DNA from 3 places in the Brevibacillus sp. HB1.2 genome. Region 2 is predicted to be linked to each of the others. Evidence: predicted binding sites of a transcription regulator. Region 2 holds the regulator's gene; each other region holds the start of a gene.

Region 1 (9,859 bases), 190 kb from region 2:
GCGTGCAAGTTCAGCTTGACGAACGAGTGACGGGAATGACTGCTCGGGAGCTTACACGCCAACTGGAGCAAGGAAATCCAGCTATTTTTACCCGCAACCATTATGTGAATACGGGTATGATTGCCTTTGATCCACGACCGTTTCACCAGGGGCAAGAGCACATCATCGCAGCGCGAATGAAGGAACTGCTGCTAAAACAGAGAGAAGGAGAATAACAAAAGTGGGCACACCGAAAATTCGTTTAAACGTTTTGGCAAGGGATGTAGAAAACGCAAAACAAATATGTTCCGTGGCTGATGGCCGCGCTCTTATCGGAATCTTAGTCAAAGGATTTGCGTCCGTAGAAGCAGCAATAACCGCAGTTGAACAATATCAGCAAGCAGGTGTACCAGTGTCTGTAGGGCTGGGCGCAGGTGATCCTACTCAATGGAAAAAGGTCGCTGAAGTCGCGGTGCAGACACAGCCAGATCACGTCAATCAGGTATTTCCGGCAGCAGGCTATACGCTCGGGGGGCTACAGGCAGTCGGCAACTCGCATACCATCGTGAATGCATTGATTGCCCCCGGCGGACAACCAGGAAAGGTTCAAGTCACCACAGGACCAATGAGCAACAAAGTGTCTGAATGGCTCTCTTGCGATGCAGCCGCCGCGATGTTGGCGGAGATTGGCGTACACTCGGTCAAATTTTATCCAGTTGACGGGCTGGAGAGGCTCAATGAAATCAAAGCGATGGCAGAAGCAGCCGTACGTTACGGGATTCCCGTTTTTGAGCCGACTGGCGGGATCGATGCAGCTTCGATTCGTCCGATTGTGGAGGTATGCCTTGCCGCAGGTGCAAAGCAGGTCATTCCTCACATTTATACATCGATCGTCGACAAGGAAACGGGATTGACTCGTTTAGATCAGGTAGAAGAACTGCTGACTGCTATAGAAGGCCTGTAGCAATTTTACGAGAAAGGGGTAGGAGTGAATCAGATGAGAGAGAGACAGGTCATCGTCGGGTTGGCACAGGGATTACACGCGCGTCCGGCTACTTTGTTTGTGAAAGTGGCAGCTTCCTTTTCCAGTGAAATCGGATTGAACAAGGATGAGAAGAAGGTGAATGCCAAGAGTATTATCGGCGTCATGTCCCTTGCTGTTTCAAAAGGACAGTCGGTCGTCTTGACTGCGGATGGTGCAGACGCGGAACAGGCGCTGGATGCGTTGGAGCGCGTTTTGGTTAGTGTGGAGTAAAGGGATGCGTGAAAGCGTGTAAAAAAAGGGATGTCTCCAATGAAAAGTCAGGAGACATCCCTTTCTCAATCCTGTTCCGTTGAGTTGAATCCTTTCATGATTAGCCATATAGCCAAAACCAATTGTTGAAAGGCTATTGGAATGTTCAACGTCATGTAGGTTGCATCCAGACCGATGAAGCGAATCATAAAGAATAAGCTTGCCAATATGGACAATGTAGACCCAATAAGACCCCAGACTGACAACCACCGTGGAACTAATTTTGTTTGGTAAAATACGCAGGTAAACAAGAACATAGCCAAAACAAATGCCAGTGTCGTTGCCACATGGTTAACCAAATCACGTCCTTCCCGTAACAATCCACCCAGGGTCTGAAAATACGATACATGCAAAGTTCCAACTTTTGCAAATTCGTGGCTTACTGTCAATAGCAACAGAAGAGTGATTACACCAATAATAATGAACACACCCGCAATGATCCCAAAAGCAACAGAGCCAAGAGCTAAACCTTTATGATGCTTACTTAAAATCGGATACAACCAAATAGGTATACCAACATAGGCAACGACCATTAACAACTGGAAAAACGCACCTATTCGTACCTGATTTTCATTTGTAGAAGCTTCGACAAGGTAGTTTGCTCCATCTATAACAGGAACAACACTACATATACCTGTAACCAACCCGACTATTAATAACAACCCAATCATTACTGCTGACCTTCTACCTGCATTTGTACTCTTTCTCAGCATAATGAGCCTCCTTCTCATACACTACCCTCGGCGGATGAAATGAAGTGATGCTGCCTTCCTATAACATTATTATTCAGTTGAGATCTATGATTTGCTTCATTCTGAAAGCTCCGTTTCTTTAAAAATGCTGCCAAGTAAAATCAATACTCAAATACCCAATCTGTTTCTCTTTGAAGGTCAGCGCTTCTTTCGTTGCCAATTCCGGTTTGCGAAAACAGACAAGCTCTTTGTAATACCCAAAAGCGCGACACACTTCCGGTCGAACGCTATGGATGCCACACTGATCTTTTTGCATGTCGTAGAAGATACAAGTTCCAAACATTCTCGGTTGATTTTTCAGATCGTCACGGAGCTTTTTTGGAAGCGCTTTCAATTTCTTGTGTATCATTTTATACTCCTTCTCTGTTATGGGAACTGGACCACAGCACAATCCTTTACAGCCTTGGCAAGGCAATGCATCCATATCATCTACAACCTTTCGTCATGTGATGTTTGCTAGAAAGAACAAAAAAGATGATCCTCGCTGTTTCAGGAGATCATCTTAAGAACTACCGCATTCAATTGTGTTGGTTATTCAAAAATTCGGTAAGAAGAGAATACTGTACTTTTATTATAACACATGTAGGAAGATTTTGACGAATGCTTTCGAAAGAATGGCGGAACGTTTGGGTAGGGGAGTGAATGGGCTGCCATACAGCAGGCCCCTTTGTATGCTCTCTTGTTTATTTCGTCAAAACATATAACCATTCACCGTTGCAGTCCTCGTCGTCCCCAGTTAGGCCATCTAAGACGCGTTCAAAAGAGAAGCCGAGTTTCTCAATGATGTGTAGCGATGCTTTATTGTCTGGGTGTGCTTTTGCGTACAATCGTTCCAATCCGATTACATCAAATGCGTACGTAGTAAGAGCGGAGGCAGCTTCAAAAGCATAGCCGTTCCCCCAATAATCCCGTCCGATTAAATAATAGAGCTCTTTTTCCGGAGCCAGAAAATCGAGAACGCCAACACCACACCAGCCAATGAACCTGCCAGTAGCCTTTTCGCGTATGGCCACAGAATATTTAAAAGGCTTGTCAAAAGGGGTTTCATAACTGCTTCGTAGCCAGCGAAATAAGCGCTTGTAGTTTTCCAGAGGCATTACGTCCATGGGCAGGTAGGTAAACAACTCTGGGTTTTGCATGAGTTCAAAAGATTCCATCAAATCATCCTCTGCGTAAGGACGGATGATGAGTCGTTCTGTTTCTAAGTGCATGGCAGATATCGTTGCTTGCATGTAGGATGTCCCTTTCCATTTAGAAAATGAGCGCTGCATAAAAAAAGGAGAAGCGCTCACGGAAGCGCTTCTGACCTCATGTGTGTTTGATCAAAATGAGTTCTTCCACTTCTTCACTTCGTGCCTCCGAAAATGCCCGATCGACACCAATAGGCTGAAAACCGTTTTTTTCTAACACACGTATGGATGCAATGTTGTCATGAGCGACACGCGCATATACAGGACGTGTTCGGAGTTCCTCTAAAAAGAGGGTAAGTGCATTTGTCGCGATTCCTTTACCCCAAAAGCTTTTGTCAATCCAGTATCCAATCGTAGGCAAGCCAAACAGTTCAAAGCACAAAACATGACCGACAATCTGCCCATTCAAGACAATGGCTTTTTTCACAATGGAATCATTGTTCAAAATCCTTGTCCAATGAGCGGTGAATCCGTCTCTATCTTCAGAGTCCTTGACAGTAAAGGCCGCCATCTCATGAGCAGATTTGTCCAATTGCTGCCTGTAAAATATAGGGAGATCTGCTTCTGTTACTTCACGTAAAGCAAGGGACTGATCACGCAATGGCTCCAAGGAAAAGCACCTCCAAAAAACATCAGCTATTCTCTCTTCACCAACACTTTGATAATCAACGAAAGTACCGCGAGAACCAAAATGACATTAGCGATGAGCATAAAGCTAGGTAAACCAAGCCTAAACAAGATGTACACACTCCTACTCGTTACAACCTTTGAAAGTGAAAAAGACTAGTTCTCTCCGGTGACAAGCATGATCGCAAAGCCATCATAGCCCTTGCTGCCAACTGTCTGTACAACGGTTCCACTGACACGTTGCTCTTCCGCTACCAAATCGGTGAATTGACGTACACCGACAATATTAGGATCCGTGCTTGTTTCGTCCACGACTTGACCACTTCGTACAACATTATCCGTGATAATCACAGTACCTTTGCGAGAGAGCTTCAATGCCCATTGGAAATAGTCGGGGTTTCCTTTTTTATCTGCATCTATAAAAATCATATCAAAAGGACCCTGATTTTCTTTGTGAAGTTGGATGAGGGAATCAAGGGCAAGTCCGACTTTCACTTCTACGATTTGATCGAGTCCTGCGCGTGCAATATTCGATTGTGCAACTTCTGCATGCTTCGGATCATATTCGAGAGTAATGAGACGCCCGTCAGCAGGGAGTGCCCGGGCTAGCCAGATGGTACTGTATCCACCAAGAGTGCCAATTTCCAAGATCGAACGAGCGCCTTGGATCCGTGCTAACAGATGAAGGAATTTCCCCTGATTGGGTGCTACATCAATAGCTGGAAGGCCTGCAGCTGCGTTCTCTTGAAGAACTGTGTCTAGAACGGGATCGGCTTCCAGTAATTTATCCGTAAAATAGTGATCAACCGCTGTCCATTGCTCTCTATTCATGATCTCAACTCCTCAAGATTTTACAGGGATATCATAACACGATTAGAAACTTCTGGCTGGCTTTTTTGTAGCGAATCACACATTTCAGCGAAGGGTTTCTATAGTAGATCAAGCTTTATAGGAAAGATTTTCACCTGTTACCATTATTTTCGCATAGCGTGAACGATAAGTTTTCAAGATAATAGAAAAGTAATCCAAGCTAGCTAGTATAATCCAACCTTGGGGATTCTATTCAACGCGTTCGACTAAATGATGCAGTCAAAGTCGGCGCAATTTTTTTGTTCCACCGATAGGTAAATGTACCTATTATTGTTCGTTGTCAATTGAAGCGAAGTCCTATATGCTTATATCATTCACGTATGACATATGCGTACTACCCCGTACGCCCCAACCACTTTTTGTTGGTTGGGATTTTTTTTGTTCCATGTTATATCCAGCTATCTCCTATCGCGTTTCGATGCGATTTTTTATATCCTTATACATAGGACTTGCAATGTTCTTGGGGTCCGCGGTGACTCAAATTATGCAGAGGAGTCACCGCTTTTTTTTTACATACTTCCTCCGTTCCAGGTCAAGCTAGTAACAGGTGATTTTGGTCAGGAGGTGTTTTGTGTGCGGGCAACTTTCGTGGTGCTGACGCTGGCTTTTGCTTTGATTGTTACGGGGTGTACGAAGCAATCTGGTACAGAAACGAAGCAAAAAACGGAGTCGTTGTGCATGCCTGTTCCCGTTAGACATTATCAATGGGAAGAGCGCGCGAGATCGATTACAGCGAGCGTGAAGGGCATAGACAAAATAGTGGCTGTGCAAATCGACAAAGAGCTCGACGTAGCTATTCAAGTAACGAATTTTAATCGGTTCAAGCTGGAATCGATTCAAAAAGAAGTCGGAAAGAAATTAAAAGAGGCTTTTCCAGATGCCAATATTCATGTGACAGCTGACAAGCGATTGATAAAAGATTTGCAAAGGCTAAGTGACGAACCGTGGCCAACCGATGTAAAAGCGGCATGCCAGAAGAAGAAATCCTTAAAAGAAATAGAAAAGAAAATGAAGGGCTAGCCTATTTCAAAAACCTCACACACTATATGGGTAGAGTGAGGTTCTTGCTGTCTGTTTTGACAGAATGATCAAGGTGAAATGAATATTCTGTGATTATCTAACGAAGAAGAACTCCCTAACTGGGAGTCTATATTGGCTAGCGGTGATCATGATCGTAATGATGCGCGCGCTCTCGATCTCGATGGAAGTCGATGCCGCGTAATTCACCCTTGGCTTTTTCCACAAGTACTTGATAATCTCTTACCACTTCCGTCAAGGTCGTAACGGATTCCTTATAGTCGGGATCATTACAGATTCCATCTATCGCTCGATGGAGGTGATACATCTTATCTTCGGTTTTTCGGATAAATTCTACCCAATCCATTCCGTTCATAAAATACCTCCTTTCCGTCATAGGCTTTACTCCCAGGTGCGAAAGTATGCAAGGTGAAATTGCGAATATATGACTTGTATGTAATCTACTAATGAACTTTGGTCTTGTAACAATAATCTGTTCATGATAACATACCTCACATCAATAGCATCAAAGGACGAGACTTGAGGTGTATCAGATGAACGGGTTAGCCAAACTGAATCGATCGCTAGAGAAAATCATGCCCATACTCACGCCGAGTAGTGTTGTCATTGGCGTAATAGCAGGGACACATTTGCAACCGTTTGCTTTTTTGTCTCCTTGGGTATTTGCCTTCATGACATTTGCCGGCAGTCTGGGTTCAGGATTTAAAGAATTTGCAAAGGTACTGACCAGACCACTGCCTTTAATCGTCAACTTATTCATTCTTCATGCCCTTATGCCGCTAATTGCTTGGTCAATGGCACGGTTGTTTTATCCAGATGATATCCATGTCATCACGGGCTTTTTATTGGCTGCTTTAATTCCAACGGGGATCACGAGCTTTTTGTGGTCATCGATTTATTTCGGGAACATCGCACTAACGCTATCCATTATTTTGTTGGATACGATGCTCTCCCCATTGATTGTTCCGTTGGGAATGTCCTTGTTTTTAGGGGCAACAGTTGAGATGGATTTGGCTGAATTGATGAAGGGTTTATTTTATATGATCGTGTTGCCATCGCTTGTCGGTATGCTGCTCAACCATTTATCAAAAGGGAACGTCAAAAAAACGCTGGCACCAAAATTAGCGCCATTTTCTAAGATGGGAATGGGTGTTGTCGTCGCGATCAACAGCTCGATGGTCTCGTCTTACTTTCATATGATGGACGCAAAACTGGTGGGGATGGCGGTCCTTGTGTTGTTTGTAGCTATTTTGGGTTATTTGATGGGGTGGGGGATCGCAAGGCTGTTCGGATGGGAGCGTGATGTGATCGTCACGTTAACCTTCAACAGTGGAATGCGAAACATTAGTGCTGGGGCAGTTATGGCGATCACGTACTTTCCTGCGCCTGTTGCACTTCCCGTTGTTCTCGGTATGCTTTTTCAGCAAATACTCGCTTCTACCTTCGGAAAGTTTTTGGAGCTGGTCGAGAAAAGACCGCAGCATCAAACACAGGAATTATCCAGTTAAAAGTAAGAGCCGTTTTCCAATTAATTTTTGGAAAACGGCTTTTTTCTTATGGTCCTCAAGACTCGGCAGAACAAATGGGGAGACTTTTCGAGAGGAACCTCTCATAAGGCAAGTACCTACCGTTTTCTCTCCCCGTTCATGAGGAATTGAAAAAAAGGTTGCGAACTTGTGTTCGTAATCACTATAATGGAAATACAATTTCTCACACAGGATGAGGCGGGTGGAAACGCGTGGCTAACGGCGATCTTGAAGTAACGGACAAAGAAAGAGAGGCATTTATGTACATGCTACGAGATTCGGGAAGAGAAAATTATCCATTGAATGTGAGCTGGTGTGTGTCCTTTGAGGGGGAGCGGGGGAATACGTGCAGCATGTGGGGTGTGGTCAAATGGGTAGACCCGAAGGCCAGGCGTGTTCAATTAGCAAACCAAACGATTAGTCAATGGATCGAGATGGAGAAAATTATCAATGTCCATGCATAGCTGTGCGTTTAGAAACCTTACATGAAATTCAACTCATGCAGGGTTTCTTTCTTTTTTGCACAAAAACCCAAGTCTATATGTAATAAAACCTAACGCAAAAACACAGAAAATTCGAAAGTTTGGTTGACATTCGTTCTTTTCGTGTTAGAATATGTTACATAGCATGCATTCTCTCCACTTCCTATTTGACCCAATCATGGGGTCCTTTTTTTGCCTATGTTTCATTCTTCGGATATGGCTTCCCATCGGCTTGAAATAACTTGCTCACCATTCCATAAAGACGACCTGACATGTTAGGAAAAACGAAGGAGTATTCATTCGCTCCTTGATTTAGCAAGACGATCGGTGCTTCCACGATGTAGGGGACTTTCATTAGATCAAGCATCTTTTTATATTCCTCTACCTTGGAATGGTCGACCGTATAATAAAATGATTTGGAAAAATTCATGCGAGCACGCTCCTTTCCCTTATTGTAGCATATCCAAAGTCAGGCGTATAAATGAACATAATAAATGTTATGTAAACAATGTAATTTCCTCTTTCTAGTATGAAGAGAGAAGATTCACAAAGATTGCTACCTATGATAGAATAAAAGACCGAAATTTTACCAAAGGAGATAAATGATGATAATCAGCGAACAACTACTTTCTGTGAACGGGTTATCCTACACGATTCGCTCTGCAATAGAAACAGATGCAGAACAGTTGTCGGAATTGCGACTGCAAATCGATGGAGAGACTGAAAATTTGGACAGAGAAAGAGGAGAGGCTTTCATCGATGTGCAAGGATTCGAACACATCATCAATAGGGATGCAGAAAGTCCAAGAAACTTGTTTTTAGTTGCGGTTGTACAGGATCGGATTGTCGGGTTTTCCAGATGTGCAGGTGTTTACTTAAACAGATTTGCACACAAAGTAGAGTTTGGTGTATGCGTCTTACAAGAGTTCTGGGGTTATGGCATTGGGAAGAATCTCTTGCAAGAATCAGTTACCTGGTCAGACGCCAACCACATTACCAAAATGACGTTGAATGTGATGGAAACGAATGAGAAAGCCATTGAGCTGTACAAACGATTTGGTTTTGAAATCGAAGGGGTACTCAGAGGCGACAAAGTTCTTTCCGATGGCAATTTCTACAACACCATTATTATGGGAAGATTCAAAAATGACAGGAGAGTAACATGACGAGAAAACGAGCGAGAGAATGTGGCGTATTGATTGGGACGGGTACCCCAGGTGTGTATAATGCAATTACAGATGTAAAAGGAGTGCGAGTCGGCCACAAAACGATTCACAAGAAAGACGTTTGTTCAGGTGTCACGGTGATAGTTCCCAACGACGGACAATTGGAGGGGCAGCATTTTCCTGCTGGTTTTTTCTCCTTTAATGGTACGGGAGAGTTTACGGGAAGTCACTGGATAGAAGAGACCGGTACGCTTGTGACACCGATCGTATTTACGGGAAGCCATCTGCTAGGGCTGGCACATCATCATCTTGCTCGTGCGACGAGAAAAATCGAGGGGCTTGAACCGTTTTCTAATGGAATCGTTGCGGAGACATGGGATGGTTGGTTAAGTGATCTCGAAAAGACGCAGATTCAGTATGAGGATTTGGAAGAAGCGATTGTAGAGGCGCATACAGGAAATGTCGAGGAAGGCAATGTAGGCGGAGGTACCGGGATGATCTGCTTCGAATTCAAGGGCGGAATCGGAACCTCCTCACGGATCGTCGAGACTGAATGTGGCACTTTTACTGTTGGGGCATTAGTGCAGACGAATTTTGGCAGAAGACAGGATTTGAAAGTGAATGGTATTCCTGTGGGCCAGATGATCTCCGAAAATGAAGTTCCTTTGCCGTGGGTAACACCAGAAAATGATGGTTCTTTCTTAGTCACGATTGCGACAGACGCGCCTCTCTTGCCGACACAATGCAAGCGCATTTCCAAGCGAGCGTCACTCGCGATGGCACAGCTCGGCGCGAATGGCGAGGAGGGTAGCGGTGATTTCTTTCTGACCTTTTCCACAGGAAATTGCTATTCATATGGCGACGAGCAAATGAGCACAATGAAAATGTTTCCGTCCGAACAACTGGATGCACTGTTTGAAGCAGCAATCGAAGCA
Region 2 (9,859 bases):
GGTCTCTGCCTCACGCATGATCGCATTACGCTTCGTCGGGTCTTTTTCCAAGTAACTCTGTACGATTAGCTCTCGGTATCTAGCATTTTCCCAAGCAGCATCGTTCGTCCCCACTGTTTTGTCCTTGAAAATTTCCAGGAAATTGATGGGGTCGTTAAAATCAGCACCCCAATTTCGGTAGGCAAACTGATAGTTTTTGGAGCGCTTGTTTTGTAAAAAAACTTTTTCCTCCAAGCCACTGATTTTCACATCAACACCTAGACTTCTTTTCCATTGGTCCTGAAGAGCTTCAGCCAGCTTTTTCTGACGATCGTCACCTGATCCATATGTGTAAGTCACATCTGGCATCGTCGAAAGCCCCAGCTCCTTTAACCCTTCCGCCAATAACTGTTTGGCTTTGTCTACATCCTCTTGAAAATAGTCATTTCCGCTGAGCTGCATAGAAGGCGGAACCCATGCAAAAGCGGCAGGCACCCCTGTCTGTACGATTCCGTCTACGAGAGGCTGCCGTTGGATGGAATACGAGAAGGCTTGTCGAATCTTTTTATTCGTAAAAGGGGGCATGGTTGTATTAAAGGTGACGGCAACTGTATTCGGATACGGCGCCATTACGATTTTTCCTTCATCCTGTAAAGCGGGGATCACATCGACGGGCAACACGTAGGTTGGATGCCCTCCCCAATCCAAATCACCAGAATCAAACAACGCTTGAGCGGTGTTGGTATCGGTAATCATGCTCCACACGATTTTGTCGAGCTTCACGGTATCTTTGTCATGATACTTCTCGTTTTTCACAAGAACCAATTTGTTTTTATGCTCCCACAGCTCCATTTTGAATGGGCCGTTGCCCACGTAGTTGTCTGGAGACGCTGCCCAATTCGGATGTGCCTCCAAGGTCTTTTTATGTAAAGGAAACAATGTCGGGAAAGCCGTCAGCTCGTAAAAAAACGGAGCTGGCGAATTGAGCTTAACCTCTAGTGTAAAATCGTCTAACGCTTTGACCCCTACGTCTTCATATGATCCTTTCCCTGTGTTGAATTCCTCTGCTCCTTTAATGAAATAAAGCATATAAGCATATTCGGATGCTGTCTTCGGATCGAGATTTCTTTTCCAGGCGAACTCAAAATCATGGGCGGTTACCGAATCTCCGTTGCTCCATAACGCATTCGACTTCAATTTGAACGTGTACGTCGTCAAATCCTCGGATACCGTATAACTGTCGGCAATTGCGTTGGCTATTTTCCCATCCGGTCCATAGCGAGTCAATCCTTCAAAACAGGCAGTAATGACATCAAAGGAAGTGCCATCGGAAGCAAGTCCGGGATCTGCTGTCGGAGGCTCTCCACCGTCTGCATTCCAATTCAATACCCTCTCTTTTCCTGTTGGCTGCGCTGGTTGAGATGCCTGATCATTCGGTTTGTTCGTTACCGCCGTTTCACTTGTACTACAGCCCGCTAAAACTTGAAGTAGCAAGAAGCAGCTCAAAACGAAGCTCATCCTCTTTCTCATTGAGACCATCCCCCTTGATTCCATTCGATTCCATACACCAGTAAACGCTATCGCTTTATCACACTACCATGATAACGCAAGTGTAGACGAAACAAATCAGACGGTATGGCGAAAAACAGAGCGCATAGAGACTCTTATTTTGTACAAATTGTCTAACTATTTGGAATTCGTTGTTGCGACAAAGAAAAAAGCCAGTCTTCCCTTCGACTGGCTACAAGTGGTTGAAACGATTACACCGTTTCCAATAATTGCTCGACTGCTTCCACAACGGTCTTGATATGTTGATCGCTAATGTGTCGATGCGTCGTAAAGCGAATGACGTACTCGTCAAAATCAACAGCGAGCACTCCTTTTTCCTCCAAACGTTCCAAGAAGGCAACAGCTGTTTGTCCAATCGAGTCTGTATTCACCAGCACGATATTCGTCTCGACTTGCTCGACCTGAAGCGATAGCTGGCGCAAGCCTTTTGCCAATTGCTGTGCCCGTTCATGGTCTTCTGCCAATCGTTCGGCCATCTGTGTCAGAGCGATAATGCCCGGTGCTGCCAAATACCCTGCCTGACGCAGCCCGCCTCCTACTTTTTTTCTCCACCATCTCGCTTCTTCGATAAACGCACGATCTCCAGCCAAAATGGAACCCACCGGAGCACTCAGCCCTTTGGACAAACAAATCTGGACGGTATCGGCAAAAGCGCTTAGCTCACTGACTGCAACACCTTGAGCCACAGCCGCATTGAAGAGACGAGCACCGTCCAAATGAACGGGAATACCGTGTTTTTGTGCTGTATCATAGACACTCTTCATTTGCGCAACAGAGATTACCGCCCCGCCAGCGCGATTATGCGTATTTTCGAGACAGATCAATTTTGTGCGCGGAAAATGGATATTGTTGCCCCGAATCGCCCTCTCTACATCTTCTGCACGTAGAGCACCACGTTCTCCAACCAGCGTCCTTGTTTGTACGCCAGCCAATGCCGACATAGCGCCGCCCTCATAGTAAAAAATGTGCGAATCCGCTTCCGCAATGACCTCGTCTCCGTTAACACAATGCGTCAAAACAGCGACCTGATTGCCTTGCGTTCCACTTGTTACGAACAGAGCAGCTTCCTTTCCGAGTATTTCAGCCGCAATCGCTTCCAAACGATTGACAGTTGGGTCCTCTCTATAAACATCATCACCAACCTCCGCTTCCACCATTGCTCGAAGCATCTCCTCGGTTGGTTTCGTAACGGTATCGCTGCGCAAATCGATTTTCATAGATGACTCTCCTTCCACCGTATTGTCATTCTCTAGACATATCGTAACACTTTCAACATTGCATCCTGTTTTCCCTCTTGCTAAGATGAAAGGGTAACTTACATACAGTTAGGGGATTTGACCTGTGAAACTAAAAATCACTCGTAACGCTGCCAAGCAATTGGCTCCAATCATCGAGGCAGAAGAAGACAAAGAATTGAAACTGCGCGTTTATATTACTCACTCTCACGGTGATCATGCACACTACGGACTCGCTCTGGACAAGCCAACAGAAGAAGATGTTGTGATCTCGACCGACAAAGAGATCGATGTGATCGTGAAAAAGGATGAGCCATTGCTGGATGGCATCATCATTGATTACCTTTTCTTGCCACAAGAAGGTTTTGTTATTACCAACCCTTCCAAAGGTAACACAGGTGACCACTAAGCATGATACAGATAAACCCTCTGCTTTTTTACAGGCAGAGGGTTTTCTTTGATGATGAGAATCTTATTCGTCAGTAGACATGCTATACAGCGCTGTCGGTAAATCTTTCAGCAACGGGGAAGATACGTCATCAACCTGCGTCATAACAAGACGATGGACAGGACGTGTCATCGCGACATACAACAGTTTTGCGTCCCATTCATTATTTTGATAGGCGTCTACATCCAGTAGAATGACCACATCAAACTGCAAGCCTTTTGTTAAGAAAGCAGGCATGATGGTTACGCCACCCGGAAATTGGTTATCTTTCGTTCCTAACAGGGTTAGATCAGCTATTTTGTCTTGCAGGCCTTTATGTGCTTTTTTACTCGCTTGAATGGTTTTCGCTACGATCGCAATCGTTTTGAAGCCTTCCGACTGGTAGGCAACCACACGCGAAGAGATGTCCTCCCACAGTTGCGCTCGTGAGCGAGCCTTGACCATGATTGGTTTTTCACCATGTCGCAAAACCGGTTTTGCCAATACTGTCTCGGGCAATTCAATTTGCCTCAACACTTCATTGGCACAACGCATGATCTCAATAGTCGAACGATAGCTTTGCGACAACGTATAATAGGAAGGAAACAGCTGTGCAAAAATCCCCTTCGTCAACTCTTCCCAGGCATGAATCCCCCGGTAGCTATGAATACCTTGCGCAATATCTCCCACGATCGTTAGCGAGTTTCGCTTAGTTGCAAATGCAATGACGGCTATTTCTAACGCACTCAAGTCTTGTGCTTCATCCACGACCGTATGATCAAAATGCTCTGCCTTATTCATTCCTTCAACAATATGCTGCAAGTATAGCAATGCCGCGATATCTTCCGGCTCCAATCTCTCCTCTGCAAACAATGCAGCGCTAGACTGAGTCACATCACGCACAACTTCGTCTGAAATGTCAGCAGGTACGAGCTTGCGCAGCAATTCCTCGTCAGCAATCAACTCGCGATAAGCTGCGAAGATTTCCAGTCTCGGAAATGAAGTCAGGTACGTATCTAATATCTGCTCCAGCATTTTCTCGAATTTGTACAAGCCTTCTTTGTCCAAATCGACTTTTCGCTCTCGCAAATGGGCAAACAATTGCTTGTTCATTTCTTGTTTCAAATGCTTGCGAAGCGCTTCTACCCGTCTATGATACGGCATATTAGCGAATTGCTCCAAGAAGCATTGGCGAATAAAATCACCCGGAATCGAAAATACTTGCTTCGTTTTGTTGTATAAAAAGCTGAGCTTCTTGAAAGAAATTCTTGTTTCGACGATATACCGAATGTATTGCTCCAGCGCCTCCCGACAAGCGAGCGATCCTTTAAAGCGAAGCCTGTTTCGTGTCATTTCTTGCTGGCGCTCATCCTGCCCCTCTTCGAAGAACAATTGAAGAGGCTTATCAGGACTCACGATTCTCCATCCTTTTGGAAGCAGAGGCTTCACAAGACGCGCTGCCCAATCTACAAAGGTAGACTGTTGAACATCATCGACTCCCAGCTCAGGCAAAACCTCGGATATATAGGTAAGAAACATCCGGTTAGGTGCAAAAACCATGAACTTTTTGGACATCATGGAATCCTGGTAGTTATAAATCAAATAGGAGAGTCGGTGCAGAGCAATGGTTGTTTTTCCGCTCCCCGCTACTCCTTGCACAACAATGGGCCGTTCTTTTTCCGCCCGGATAATATCATTCTGCTCGGATTGAATCGTAGCGACGATGTCTTTTAGCCTACTATCGTTCGCCTGATTCAGATTGGCTGCCAAAAATTCATCAATGAAGCCCTCTTGCAAAAATTCGTCGGGATGCCCCATCTCGCGGTTAATCGTTTCTTTTACCGCTCCATCATAGATGCCGACGATCTTTCCGTCTTCGATCGCAAAATTACGCTTTAGTCGAACTTCACCACGCACGATCTCGCGTCCCATCCGGTAAAACGCTTCTTTGCTCTCACCGGAATAATAAAGACTGGCGATAGGCGCGCGCCAATCCACGACGACAGAATCAAACGTATCGCTGCGTACAATTCCCCGTTTTCCTATGTAGACCTCATCCAGCTCGTAGATTTCATCTTTCAAGAAATCCACTCTGCCGAAATAAGGCTTCTCTCGACCCTGATCTTCCAGGTAGCTCAATTCCTTAGCCTTTTTATAGTTAACGACCTGTTTGACATAATCATCTGTTGCCTCGCGAATATCATTGCGAAGCTGCTCCATTTCTTCGTCGATCGCTGAAATTGTTTCATCCAGCTTTTTTTGTTCCCATTCATAATCACGATGCTGTGTACTCACATTCATTCCCCCTCACATGTATCGTGTCATTGAACGACTCAGGACCATTGCCTGGCCAACCATATTCCAACCGCACAAGAAAGTAGACCGACTCCCAAACTAAGCAGAGCGTACAAAGTGCCACGTAACAGGTGGCCTTCTCCCCAAAAAGAGACTACTTCCAAGGAGAAGCTTGAGAAAGTCGTAAATCCTCCCATGACCCCCGTTGCAAATAAGAGGTAGAGTGTCGGAGATAAAAAGCCACGTTCTTTCCCCAGCACGAACAAGATGCCGATGATCAAAGATCCACAAACATTGGCGATCCAGGTTCCCCACGGCCATCCCGGCTGATTCGCGAGCAAAGACAATAGGTAGCGCAAAAGAGAGCCAACTGCTCCTCCAACCGCCACAGCTATCCACGCCATCGCTTTCCCTCCCTGGCTATCACAGCTTATGTATGTCACAGAAAAAGACACCCTAGCGTCAAGCGAGGATGTCTGTCGTATCAGTAATTGTTATCTTACTGTTTTGGCTTATTTTCTTCAAGGTCTTCCACATAACGGATGGAATCCAAATTTGCTCTCAATGAAAGCTTAACGGCGTCAATGTACTTTTGGCGCAATGCTTTTTGTTCAAGCTTTTCCTCTTCGGTCAAACCTTCTTCGCGCGATTTTTTGACCAATTCGTTGATGCGTTTAATTTCTGCGTCAGATACCACTGCTGGTTCCTCCCACTCTGTAGTAGTGCCGCTTCATTATACCACATTCGAATGATCCCGCAAGACAGCCGAACACTTACGGAGTATCAGGAAGGATGAGAGTCTGACCTGGGTAAATCCTGTTGCTCTCTAAACCGTTCGCAACCTTAATTTCTATTATATAGTCCCGAACATCCATCTGATCTGTATTGTATTGAACAGCTAACGACCACAGGCTATCTCCAGATTGTACGGTTACTTCTATGCCTTGTGGCTCCTCCATTGGCGAAGAAGCAAACACTAGTTCGGTTAACAGGTAAAAAAAGAGAGTAAATGTAATAAGAAACAAGAGAGCTTGTCCTCTCGTGATACCAAAACGAACACGACGTTCTTCTTTTTTCTCGAAACGATTACGTACTGTCAATGAATTCATAATAATGGCCTCCTCACAAACATACGTTCTGATCACTTGTAGCCTCATAATAAATGAGAACATATGTTCATGTCAACAAATAATCGAACTTATGTTTGTCGAACGCAAGCTCCCATGGTATAATATAGGAAAATATGTTCGAGAAATCAGGGGTGTCTTTCTATGTCAAAATTATCGAGTAGACAACAAGCCATCATCGAGTTCATACGAAAGGAAGTTCGTGATAAAGGATATCCGCCATCTGTACGTGAAATTGGGGAGGCTGTTGGACTAGCTTCCAGCTCAACAGTACATGGGCATTTGGCACGCTTAGAGAAAAAAGGCCTCATTCGTCGAGATCCTACCAAACCTCGTGCCATCGAATTGCTATCAGATGAAGATCGTTTTCAAGACAATTTCGAAGACTCTGTCGTCCGTGTGCCAGTAATCGGAAAAGTAACGGCTGGACAACCGATTACTGCCATTGAGGATGTAGAAGAGTACTTCCCGCTTCCAGACAATATCGTGACTTCTGACAAGGTCTATATGCTGCGCGTCTCCGGGAACAGTATGATTGATGCCGGAATTCTCGACGGAGACTACGTCATTGTTCGCCAACAGCACGTAGCCAACAATGGTGACATCGTCGTAGCCATGACAGAAGAAGACGAAGCGACCGTTAAAAGATTTTTCAAAGAAAAGAATCACTTCCGTCTCCAACCGGAAAATGCCACGATGGAACCGATCATCCTGGAGCATGTCACTATTCTCGGTAAAGTCATCGGTGTTTATCGACTCATTCACTAGTTCCCACGTAAAAAAGGACAGCCGAGGCTGTCCTTTTTGTTTTCTGTCTATTATCTGGCGATAAAAAACCAGATGATCATCGTAACTTGCAAGATGACTTTTACGACTGCACTACCCAAAAATCCGATCAGTGAGCCTACTCCCGCTTTCACTGCTCGCTCCATCGACTGCTTCTGCACCATCAACTCTACGAGAACGACGAATACGAACGGTAAGATCAGCATACCAAACGGTGGGAAAACGAAAATCCCGAGGATAATACCGACCGCAGCAGCAACGGACGACCATTTGGACCCTCCATACCTTTTCACGAAGTACATATTCGTCAGCAAGTCAGCACCGTAAAGCAGAATGCTTAGAACGACCATTCCCCACCAAAAGGATGCCGGCAATCCCGCTCCCGGATCTGCAATGAAAAAGTGATAGAGCAAAAAGCCCGCCCACAGTAATATCGTATCAGGTAAAACGGGTAAGAAAATTCCTGCGATGCTTAGCAAGAACAATAACACAACCACTACCCACAAAAATATTTCCATCTACTACACTCCCTTCATTTAGGTATACGAGTGATTATCGATTTCGTTGCGTACATATTCACTTTTGTCTAAACTATTTTAAAAGAAAGCAGACATGGAGGTAGTCTCATGAGAAATTGGCATGATCTCTCCTACTTGGGCAGAGGGACGATTCGCCAAAAAGCAGCGTGGGAAGCGATTCAACAGACGCACATCATGGAAGTACTATCCGATTACCATCCAGTGCTTGCCGGAACCATCCCATTGGACATTGATGTTGTGCAAAGCGATCTGGATATTATTTGCGAGAGTCATGATCTGGAGCAGTTTGAGCAGGCTGTTCGTACAGCATTTGGCTGTTTGCCCGGATTTGAAGTGACACACTCAGATGTGAATAGTACGCCCACGTGCGTTATCTCGTTTTTCACAGCTGGCTTTTGGTTTGAATTGTTTGCTCAACCGGTAGCTGTCGAAATGCAAAACGCCTATCGTCATATGGACATCGAAGCACGATTGTTAGACATAGGAGGCTTGGATGCGTATAAACAGATCAGGACTCTGAAGCAAAACGGCATCAAGACAGAGCCTGCATTTGCTCGATACTTTCATATCCCAGGTGATGATCCATACGAGGCTTTGTTGCAATTGGAGCCGTTAACAGACCAGGAATTACGACAAAGAGTTCAGCTGCTGCGAAAGGATTAATCTTCGAGCAAAGAGCCAATCTCTGCTGCTTGAAAGCAGGAAGGATGCATCGCTTTCGGGCGAAAAGCTTTTTGAATGCGGGCTTTTTCGTTTCATGTCTCGCAACGCGCTTTTAACCTATATACTTAAAACCTTGTCAACGCTTTAATGGTCGTTCATATGTGGAAAATAAAATATGTAACTGAGGCATTGGAAGGCTACCTCTTTTCAAACCCCTTTAAACGGAGCAAATGAACTTACCATTAAATGCCGTGATGTGGGATATTACTATCAAAGGACAATAGATTAAAATCACTGTTCTAACAAGTGTCACATCAAGGTAATGAAAGATGAAATAAGCTTCTCTCCCATATGAGAGAAGCTTATTTCATTATTATTCTTGTTTTCAGATACAAGCCGAACATGATTGAGGGCTTAGCAGGTAAACTGGATGTAATAATGATACTGGTTATATGCACAAAAACCTAGACGGGTTTCCATCTCACGGTAGGCTTTTCGGTTATTTTTTATAGAAAAGACACCTTCCCCTTTTCGCATGATTATTCACTCCCTGATCTACGATTGGGGAAATGTAATCGAAATGAGGTTCCCCGATTTGGGCTGCTTTGTACTTGAATTTTCCCGCCATGTAAATCCACTAAATGCTTAACAATTGACAAACCAAGGCCACTTCCTCCAGTATGACGTGATCTGGATTTCTCCACCCGATAGAACCGCTCCCATATTAGTTCTAATTCTTTCTCGGAGATTCCAATTCCCTCATCCTTTACTTCAATTACAGATTCTCTGAGCATTTTCGTTACACTGATCAAAACCGTTCCTTCACCCTGAGAATAACGAATCGCATTATCTATTAAGTTCATTAAAATTTGGTGAAACCGCTGCGGGTCCACCCAAAAGTACACAGGAGGACAAATTGTAAGAGATAACTTCACTCCCAATTCTTCAGCACGTGGTGTCATTTCCTCGATTATTCTTTCTAATAAACTTCGAATAGCGACCCGTTCTTTTCTTAATGTAATTTTACCTTCATCCAATCGACTCAGTGTCATCAAATCGTTGACTACTTGTTCGAGCCGATCAGATTGATCCCGGATGATCGAAATTAACTTACTTGCGCGATTTGGCGTCATTTCTGAATTCTGAAGGAGGGTTGCATATCCTTTCACATATGTAAGGGGAGTACGTAATTCATGAGCTACATGAGATAGGAATTCTCGACGGGACGACCGATAATAA
Region 3 (9,859 bases), on a different contig from region 2:
CCCCAAAGCCCGTTTCCAATATTCCCGCTTCTGAAAAAAGTAGCGAAGGTAGACGCCGAAAGGGAATAATAGCAAAAAATTAAAAGCGGCTTGCAAGAATGCTTGCTTTTTCACGAGCTGAATATAGCTGGATGGCTGTGACCATACAAACGAAGTTTCCTTGAGAATATCACGGACAAAGGTAAACGGTATCAACGAATAATAAACGGTATTCTCTGCTTGCATGGCGCAAGTGTCCCTTGTAGCGGGCAAAGGAAGCAGCACCAAAAACAAAGCGCATAGCAAATAAAACAGAAAGGAAGAGCTTAAAATGAACCGCCACCAACTGAAAAACCCATCTTTTCTATAGGTGTAAATAAGCCAGGGAACAAATAAAACATAGCACCCTAACATAAAAACAAGAAAAGCATATTGAATGGGAAAAACGTACGGAGACATGCAAGAACTCCTTTTTGAATAACTAGGTAACAGCAGCAATTTTCATCATCGGATTCCTTCTATCTTTCTTCCATTTCCCACTAAATTATTCACATGAGGAATCCTAAGTTGTTGCTGTAGTGGTGGGGAGGAAACAGGAGAAAACGCTCAGCTTCTTGGGCCACCCGCAGTAGGATTGACTGCCCGACTCCATGAAAAAAAGCGAAATCCGCGTCCAAAGTGGTCCATTCAGGAGGCGTCTCAGAGGTGGACGCTAAAAGCTTGTTTCTCTTTTTTTCATTGCGCCTCGGTCTGTGTCCCAAAGCTCTTCGCTTTTTTCTCCTGTTTCCTCTACGAACTTTCCGTGTTAATCGATTTTTAAAAACCTTAGAAAGAATGTCATCAGTTACGCCTGAGAAGAATATTTCCAGACGTAGCGACTTGTGGAGTCCTACCGAGCGGAGAAGGGATTCGCCGGCAACAGAAACGCAACGTGTCCGAGCTACGAAGCGGCTACCACTTTTGCGTTTCCCCGCGAGTCCCTTCGAAGCGGGCAGTCTTGGCCTCCTGCAGGACGGAGCCTGGAGCCTAGACTGGAAATATTCTTCTCTCCACCGCAGCCACGATAAAAGGAAAAACCGCCACTCCCTGTCTAACCAGGAAATGGCGGTTCATTGTTTGATAAGGTTAAGACGCTTCCGAAACAGTTACATTTGCCGGAGCAGTCTGAGATGCTTTTTTATTCGTATGAACGAGCAAGATGTTCAAGATGACGGCAGTCAAAGAACCTGTCACGATACCATTTTGCAGCATCATTTTTGCCAACGTAGGCAGTTGATCAAACATCGCTGGAACTGCAGCAGAGCCTAGCCCAACAGCGATACTGCAAGCAGCGATCAGCAGATTTTCGTTTTTGTTCAGGTCAACCTGCGAGAGAATATTAATACCAGATGCAACAACCATCCCGAACATAGCAATCATCGCTCCACCCAATACCGCGTTAGGAATGACCGTTGTCAAAGCAGCCAGCTTCGGCAGTAGTCCGAGAACAACCAGAATTCCACCGGCACCAATCATCACATCGCGCGATTTAATGCCAGTCAAGGAAACCAGACCAACGTTTTGCGAAAAAGCCGTGTAAGGGAATGCGTTGAAAATGCCGCCCAGTACAATTGCGACCCCTTCCCCACGCAATCCTTTGACTACATCTTGATCTGTTACTTTTGTATCGGTCACTTTACCGAGTGCAAAGTAAACACCTGTGGACTCAGCCATGCTGATGATGTTGACGAGAATCATGGTAACAATGGCGACAATACTGAACTGTGGTGTACCGAAGTAAAACGGTTCAACCACGCTAAACCAGGAGGCTTCCGCTACACTCGCGAAGCTGACCATCCCCATCATATAAGCTACAGCCGTACCGACAATCAACCCGAGCAATACAGAAATCGCACGAATAAATCCGGTAAAGAAACGATTAATAAGCAAAATGATAACCAACGTTCCTAAAGCCAAAAGCAAATTGTGCGGTTGTCCAAAGTCCGGCATGCCTTGTCCGCCAGCGGCGTTGTTCATCGCAACGGGAATGAGCGACAGACCAATGATCGTAACGACTGAACCTTGTACCACGGTTGGGAAAAAGCGCAGCAGCTTGCCAAACAGTGGAGCTGCCAAGACAACGAATATACCCGATATGATGATGGCACCGTAAGCGGTCGCTAAATTGCTCGTAGAAGCAATCGCGATAATCGGTCCTACTGCTGTAAACGTACATCCTAGCACAACGGGAAGGCGAATCCCTGTATAACGCGTGCCAAGGACTTGCAAGAGCGTCGCGATTCCACATGTGAAAAGGTCGGCAGCAATCAAATAAGCGATTTGCGTAGGAGTCAGATTCAGAGCACCACCGATAATCAACGGTACGACGACTGCTCCTGCATACATGGCGAGGATGTGCTGTAAGCCCAAAGTAACAATTTTATGTTTGGCTAGCATGAGTGAACCCTTACCTCCTATTCATTTTTTGATTATACGCGTGCAGGCTCTTCTTCAATAAAGTGAATGCCTTCTGGTGACATCGATTCAATACGTGCCAATGATTCGATTCGTACGCCAGCTTGCTCCAAGAGACCACGGCCTTCCTGGAAGCTTTTTTCGATAACAGCGCCAACCCCGACGAGATGAGCACCGGCATCTTTGATAATATTCGTAAGTCCCACCAGAGCAGCTCCCGTAGCTAAGAAGTCATCGACAATCAATACGCGGTCTTCTTTAGACAAATACTGACGGGAAACACTGATTTGATACGTTTCCTGGCGAGTAAAGGAATGAACAGGAGCAGAGTATACTTCCTCTGTCAACGTGACAGCTTTTTTCTTTTTCGCGTAGATAAAGGGAACACCCAACGCAAAGGAAGTCGCCATTGCAAAATGAATGCCACTTGCCTCAATCGTCACGACTTTTGTGATTTTTTCACCAGCGAACAGCTCGGCAAAACGCTGTCCGATCTTCATCGTCAATTGTGGATCTACCTGGTGGTTCAAAAACGCATCCACCTTCAAAACGGATGCCGACAGTACCTTGCCGTCCTGTACGATGCGCTCTTGTAATTCTTTCATCAATTCTTCCTCCTCGGGTATGGTTCCGGCCACTTTTATATCTGTAGCCTGCTGAAATATAGAAAGCCCAGAGCGGACAGTGTCACAAGCGGGCTACGTAACAAACCAACGCCAAGTGAAACTGTCCCTCTGGGCTTTTATCCCTTAGGTGTGACACATCAATCGTGCCTGCGTCGCTCGGACCAGCTTTCTTTCAACCCTATTATTCGAATAGGAAAGAAACGGAACCCTAGACGCACTTTCACTCGTAGTCAGGTGATTTACGGTCACCTGGTAGAAACGGATGGGCCTTATTCCCAAAATTATACGAGCTACCTATATCTATTTATTTCGAAGTGTAATAACGAGTATTGACCAAATCTATCATAACTCTCGCGTTATGAGCAAGCGTTAATTTTTGAAAACAAAAGGAAGCGCTTACTTGTCCATATAAAGGAAAGAGCCCTGATTTCTCAAGGGCTCTCGTGTTTATCGCTTCGGTTTTTTCTCCCGCATTTGAACGTTGATCTTTTTCCATTTATCCCTTTCAGCAGCTGCAAGCCTTGCGTCTTCTTTGCGCGCCAGATGTGCCAATTCTCGTTGAAGCTTCAGGTAACTGTCAAAGCGTGCTTTTTCCAATGATCCAGATTGGATGGCAGCTTGAACAGCACAGCCAGGCTCTCGCATATGCTTACAATCATTGAAACGGCATGTTTCCGCAATGGACTCGATATCGTCAAAGGCACCGCGGAAGCCTTCATCTGCCTCCCAGAGCTGCAGCTCCCTCATGCCCGGTGTATCGATCATCAGAGCACCACTCGGCAATCGGAACAGTTCGCGATGGGTCGTCGTATGGCGGCCACGGTCATCACCTTCGCGCACGCCACTGACTTTTTGCATTTCCGCTCCGCTCAATTTATTGATCAACGTGGATTTGCCAACACCAGAGGAACCCATCAAGGCAATCGTCTGGCCCTCGCCCAGATAAGGGTCGAGCTGATCCAGTCCTTCTCCCTGCTCAGCACTGACTACGTGAACAGGCACTCCGATTGCGACTGATTCTATCTCTGCCAAACATGCATCCAAATCGTCACACAAATCTGCTTTGGATAGCACAATCACCGGATTGGCTCCACTTTCCCACGCAAGAATGAGATAGCGTTCTATCCTGCGCAGATTTAAATCATTATTTAAGGAATTCACAAGGAAAACGGTATCGACGTTTGCGGCCACAATCTGCTCTTCCACTGTATCCCCAGCTACTTTGCGGGAAAACTTGCTCTTACGTGGAAGAAGTCCGTGGATGGAAGCTTTCTTTTCCTCAGGACGGGCACTGATCACTACCCAGTCCCCGACAGCCGGAAAATCTTCTCGTCCGATGGCTTCATAACGAAGCTTACCCGTTACTTCGCCCAAGAGTTCACCATGCTCACTCCACAGACGATAAATACGTTTATGTTCGAGTGTGATACGTCCCACACTGTAGCCTTGCTCGGCATAAGGGGCAAAATGATTAGCAAAATACTCATTCCAGCCCATAGATTGCAATACTTGTTGATTGGTTAGTTGATTCACTGCGGATTCCCCCTGCAATTGGTTAAATATATGGCTATCAGCCAGAACCAGTCACAGTCGAATCCTCATTTGGTGAACGATATTACTGTTCGCTTGAAAGGAGGATTCCTGTGACCCCGACTACGACACTCTGAACAAATTTGATGGCTACCATAAAACATCTCTCCTTTAGCAAACCTATCATTCAGGTTTGGAATCATATTTCCCAATTATTGTACCATAATGAAACAAAATGCAACAGCGTCAATCTCCCCCGCCGCCGCCTCCTCCGCTATCTCCGCCACCACCACTGTCTCCACCACTTCCGCTATCGCTGTCATAGCTATCCCAACGATCCCCTGAGTCGTGATTTCGATGATGGTGATTGTGATTGCTGTCGACATAGAAGGCTCCGCCCCCACTGTCTGAAGAGGAATGAGAGCGCCCACTTCCGCCTTTTGCAGCTTTGGACGCCAAGACAAATACTACGATCAAAAACATGATGACGATGACAATGAAGAACTCCATAATTTGTCCCCGCCCTTCCTCTTTTTTGAAGTTGTTTACCTATTTAGTATAACATAGTACCGCTGGAACAGGCTGGGGGCGTGGAGGATGATTCCTTTTCATCCGGCAAAATGACCAGACACAGGTGCGATCGCAAAAATGTTATCCAACACAAACACGCGAAACGCCTTCCTCCTATAACAGTATGCTTTCAAGCTCCCTTTGCTCTCATCAATATGCACAATACGGATCGTACGCCTGCTAGCCTCTCCATTCTTCTTCAAATAGATGATCTCCACTGCTTGCTGCCGGGCCGCGTACCTTCTCAACTCCAAAATCATCATGCTGCCACCACCACAAAATGTGTCTTCTTGTTGTTGAGATCATCATACCAAAAGAGAACATTTGTTCGCAAGTTTGTTTTCAACACCCAACTATTCCCTCAACAAAAAAGGCATGCGCCCTAAAAATGGACACATGCCTTATGCTTGTTACAACTCAGCGCCTTCTAAGCGCACGTCCGAACACAATCAGAATCGGTGCCAACAAGATGGCCGCCGCAACCAGCGAAGCGCGAATCGAAAACCGGGTCCCGATCCATCCGACAGCCGGACCACCTGCCGTTTGTCCCAAGGCATTGGACTGGCCCATCATCGACAAAACCGTCGCTCGCACACTGCTCTCAATGTTCAGATTCAGCCACGTATCATACAGCGGACTGCTTAATGACTGGATCACACCGATCAACAGCAACGCTACTAACGCCCAGCTAAAGCTAGGGGAAAAGGCAAAAGCAATCATCGCTGCAATTTTGAGACCCGTCAACGTGAACATGCCCACAAGGACAACCCGCTCATTGTTCACATCCAGCCTTTTTTCCACAACGCCTACGACGATGAGGCCGAGTAAGCTTGCGAGTGCGGCAATGATCCCGAACCACATTGGCATCGAAATAGCAGCCAGCTCTGGAAAGCCAATTTCTGCGATCAAATGCGCTTCCCACAAACGGTCATACCCTTCAGAAGCTGCACCCGTAAACAGCGTCACGAACAAGATCAACATCAAAATCGGCTGGCTGCGAATCACTTTGGCACCCGAAGTCCACGTCTGAATCATTTCCTTCACGTGGGAAGCACCTTGCTCACGCTCACGAGGAACAAAACCGGTCTCCTTCATGAACAGAATCAGAAAGACACCAAGCCCCAGATACATGAGGCCACCTATGAGGTAAGGCAAGTTGGGAGCGAGTGTTGCCAATGCCACACTAAGTGCAATCCCGAGCAGATTCCCAAACAAGGAGTAGCGCTTGGCCTTCATGAAAATCGTACCGATCTTCTCTTCTCCGACCTCATCCACAATCCATGCAGTATCCGCTCCACTGATAAACGTATACCCGAGACCACTAACGACTTGCGAAAACAGCACCAAGCCGAAGACAGAAATAAACGGTACCCAAGCATCAAGCGTGGGAACAATCCCCTGCATTGCAAATCCGATTCCCAGCAAAAACATCCCGATAATGACGGAGCGACGGCGACTGTACGTATCCGCAACTACTCCTGTTATCCCTTCAAACACCAACACGGATAACTCCAATACCGTCCCGATCAAAAGCAATTCAAACGGGTTAAAACCCAGTGTCACGATGTAGTAAAGCGCATAGGTCGTGAACATGGTCGTATTGGCCAGGGAAGTCAAAAAGCTTTTGATCGTATATACTTTTGTCGCATTCATAGACATGGAAGCAGAATCCACCTTTTTTAGGCAGATGACGCGTTCCGTTTTCACATACTGATTGTTACTCTACAATCCTCTACTGTGCAAAATGCGTACGCGTCAAGCTGCCGTTCCTATTTTTCCTTCTGTGTACTTGCTTGCTCTGAATAGTGTTTTTAACATGTGATATGCACCTCCGAAAGTAATTACAGCTATTATAGAATGATTTTAATTGTCATACAATGGAAAAAAGCTGTGCAGCATGATTGGACACACTGCACAGCTTGATTATGAAGTACTTACGCTTTTTTTCTAAACAGACCAACGATGGAAATCAGCAACGCCAAACCAGAAAGTACCAATGGCAGGGTATTGTTGCTGCCTGCACCAGCCGCTTCTCCGGCAGGAGCGGTTGCTGGCTTTTGTTCTTGTCCATGCTCATGCCCTGCTTCGCCTACACCAGCCTTAATGGTAGTAACAGACGCTGGCGTTTTGGAATCCTTGTCCCCTGTCCATTCCACAACCTCGCCATTTGCATAGGTCTGATAAGCCTTCCAAGCCAATTGGCCCTCTTCTTTCGGGTTTGCCCCTACAAACGTGAACTCTTGGAACTCATGCGCCTTGATTCCGCCTTCTGTTGCTGTCCACACAAGCGCTGTGTTCACACCGTCTTTATCTTTTTCGAACTCGTAGGTCCAGCCCGGAATCGGTTGTACAGTATTTACCTTCACACCTGCCGGGAATTCCAGCTTCACTTTTGTCGTATTGACGTCTTTTTCTACTGGGACACGCACTGAGTATTTTTCATAGGAGCCTGTAGTAGTCTCTTTCGGATATACGTTCACATGTGCTTGTGCTGCTGTCGCCAATGTCAAAACTGCACCTGCTACCAGTACACTGCTCATCCATTTTGTCATTTTCATCGTATGAAATCCTCCCTAGTTTTTATCATTTTGAATCACGGCCTGATTATTTGTCGTCGCAGTCGGGTAATTGATCTGACTCATCCAAAGTCCAGCCAGAACAGCGATAATCCCGAATATTATTTCCCAACGCAAGTAAGCGGGCTGCAAGGTATTTTTCGTCCGCCAACGTCTTGTTTGCCTAAAGGCTAGAAGAAGCATGAGGCAGACACTTGCTATTTTTCCATATAACAGATAGCTCCATGCCGCTGTACTCTGGAAAATACTCATGACATCCGTCTGCACGATGAGCATGACAACACCCGTCACTACAGCAAGCACTGCCGCCACAGCAACTGTCTGCAAAAAGAACCTCTTGAACGACTCCTGTCCTCTTTCAGCTACCTTGACTGTTAGTAGCAAGTAGACAAGTGCCCCCATCCACACGGCGACCGTCAATACATGCAACAGTCTCAGCAAAATGGACAGCCAGACAGGAGCAATGCCCCATGCATGACCACCAAAAGCTTGTGCGCTGATCACGAGAATCCAGATTCCCACATACCAGCCAGACACCATATTGGGGATCGCCATCAATAGCAGTAATGCAAAGGACACCAGCAGCATGATCGCAAACGGAGACTGACTGAGCAAGTTCCCGTCCATCTGCCACAGTGCTTGCGTAAGTGATACAGCCGTTAACGCTTCGTCATACAAGAACCACAAAAAAATAAGTCCGATTATCGCCAAACTCCATCCGATTTGTCTGCCAATCCCGATGAGCTGGGCAAGCGAAGGCAAGCCATGACGCTGAGCTGCCCACGCTACTAGATACAAGCCGCCACCTACGAGAATAATCCCTTGCGCTAAATAGCGGTACATGATCAAGTAGCTTGAATCTGCTTTTTGCTCACTTGGCGGAACCACGACCGCACTTTTTTGTCCGATGGAAAACGTGAGCTTCTCTTCAATTGGATGTCCATCCTCGGAAACGACCGACACGATAACCGAATACGTCCCTTCAGCCAAATCGCTCGGCAGATTCGCATTTAACTGCGAGGCATCACCCGGCTGCAATGTCGGCCGCTCTACTTTTATTTCCTTGCCGTCCCAGTCAAATAGACGAACGGTAACGAGGTCTGGCTCCAATGTTTCGGTAAACCGCGCAGAAAATTGTCCCGGATTCGCCTTCAGTACCTCACCATCTTGCGGTGAGCTGCTCATCAACCCAGCATGGGCGTAAGCAGTCGTCATACCCGTTGTCAGTACAAGTAAGAAGGCGAGCAAAAACACAACCGCATAATGTCTGATGTTATATGTCACCCTATCACCTGCTTCCTTATTTCGTCCTTAATCCTATCAAAATACTACGAGAATCTATATGGCTCCATCGGGCTATCTGATGTGGCAAAGTGTTGAAAACAAAAAAAGGCATGAGCGGAAAATCTCTCCGATCCATACCTTTTCAAACGGTCCTGTGATTACCCAATGACGCCTGTACGTAAAATCTTGATCTCGACATCTACATCATATTTTGCCCTTTTGATGATTTCCCGACATTCATCTTTACTCAATTTCTTTTTCCCGCTCTTTTGACTGGCTATATTGTAGATTTCCCCAAATCCTACCGGATCTACGTCGTATTTTCTTAACTTTTCCAGTAAATGTTCCGTCTCTTTTTTCACTGCCAGTTCGATTGCTTTTTGTACCTTTTTCAATTGCTCAGGCTTTGATAAATCAATTTTTTCAGCCATTTCCTGAATCTGCGCTGTCATCTTGACTTTCACAGAAAATCTTGGTTTCTCCAAATCCAGCACTTTCATTTGCTTTTTGCTTGAGATATGTTCAATGACAGTAAAAATACGCTTTTTATCGAGGGAAATGTTTATTTCCAATTCTCCCTTATTGTAACGCTCACGTAATACCTTGAGGAAAAATCCCTCCCTTGTTGTAATCTCTGCCACCAATCGATCATCTCGAAACAGACCAATTTGATTAATATGCAATTCATTCTTTACTCTTTCGATATAAGGCATCACAGGATCTTTCCCGATTGCATAAAAATCTTTCATAAACTCATGAAGTTTCGAGGAGATCATATTCTCTCCATCGACGTTCTGTCGTATGGCTTGATAGAGGTAAATTCCAATGTTGCTGTTCTCG

What was found. Region 2 encodes LexA, which represses DNA repair genes until DNA is damaged. Its sites were predicted from a motif close to CGAACATATGTTCG; they were not measured.
Region 1: HPY28_RS17275 (YolD-like family protein) is a predicted target of LexA. The motif match lies at 7,420-7,433, and genes of this name have one in related genera.
Region 3: HPY28_RS16960 (WYL domain-containing protein) is a predicted target of LexA. The motif match lies at 5,477-5,490, and genes of this name have one in related genera.

The regions. Positions count from the first base shown of each region.
Region 1 covers NZ_JABMIU010000007.1:16,523-26,381, reverse strand. Annotated here, with positions in the region: gene HPY28_RS17330 (DgaE family pyridoxal phosphate-dependent ammonia lyase) at 1-215, shown strand, start outside; gene HPY28_RS17325 (KDGP aldolase) at 221-943, shown strand; gene HPY28_RS17320 (HPr family phosphocarrier protein) at 977-1,234, shown strand; gene HPY28_RS17315 (DUF4386 domain-containing protein) at 1,300-1,986, opposite strand; gene HPY28_RS17310 (YkgJ family cysteine cluster protein) at 2,105-2,449, opposite strand; gene HPY28_RS17305 (GNAT family N-acetyltransferase) at 2,709-3,257, opposite strand; gene HPY28_RS17300 (GNAT family N-acetyltransferase) at 3,334-3,825, opposite strand; gene HPY28_RS17295 (O-methyltransferase) at 3,999-4,673, opposite strand; gene HPY28_RS17290 (YhcN/YlaJ family sporulation lipoprotein) at 5,286-5,732, shown strand; gene HPY28_RS17285 (hypothetical protein) at 5,869-6,105, opposite strand; gene HPY28_RS17280 (bile acid:sodium symporter family protein) at 6,284-7,258, shown strand; gene HPY28_RS17275 (YolD-like family protein) at 7,489-7,740, shown strand; gene HPY28_RS17270 (hypothetical protein) at 7,955-8,188, opposite strand; gene HPY28_RS17265 (GNAT family N-acetyltransferase) at 8,364-8,924, shown strand; gene HPY28_RS17260 (P1 family peptidase) at 8,921-9,859, shown strand, end outside.
Region 2 covers NZ_JABMIU010000007.1:205,761-215,619, forward strand. Annotated here, with positions in the region: gene HPY28_RS18015 (peptide ABC transporter substrate-binding protein) at 1-1,509, opposite strand, end outside; gene ltaE (low-specificity L-threonine aldolase) at 1,740-2,765, opposite strand; gene HPY28_RS18025 (HesB/IscA family protein) at 2,890-3,192, shown strand; gene HPY28_RS18030 (HelD family protein) at 3,256-5,505, opposite strand; gene crcB (fluoride efflux transporter CrcB) at 5,544-5,909, opposite strand; gene HPY28_RS18040 (DUF896 domain-containing protein) at 6,005-6,202, opposite strand; gene yneA (cell division suppressor protein YneA) at 6,279-6,614, opposite strand; gene lexA (transcriptional repressor LexA) at 6,777-7,400, shown strand; gene HPY28_RS18055 (DUF456 domain-containing protein) at 7,451-7,936, opposite strand; gene HPY28_RS18060 (DUF4269 domain-containing protein) at 8,045-8,620, shown strand; gene HPY28_RS18065 (sensor histidine kinase) at 9,160-9,859, opposite strand, start outside.
Region 3 covers NZ_JABMIU010000006.1:225,257-235,115, reverse strand. Annotated here, with positions in the region: gene HPY28_RS16985 (VanZ family protein) at 1-393, opposite strand, end outside; gene HPY28_RS16980 (nucleobase:cation symporter-2 family protein) at 1,105-2,415, opposite strand; gene HPY28_RS16975 (xanthine phosphoribosyltransferase) at 2,448-3,038, opposite strand; purine riboswitch at 3,267-3,368, opposite strand; gene rsgA (ribosome small subunit-dependent GTPase A) at 3,507-4,592, opposite strand; gene HPY28_RS16965 (hypothetical protein) at 4,836-5,099, opposite strand; gene HPY28_RS16960 (WYL domain-containing protein) at 5,198-5,422, opposite strand; gene HPY28_RS16955 (MFS transporter) at 5,577-6,818, opposite strand; gene HPY28_RS16950 (YcnI family copper-binding membrane protein) at 7,094-7,717, opposite strand; gene HPY28_RS16945 (copper resistance CopC/CopD family protein) at 7,733-9,019, opposite strand; gene HPY28_RS16940 (Ger(x)C family spore germination protein) at 9,178-9,859, opposite strand, start outside.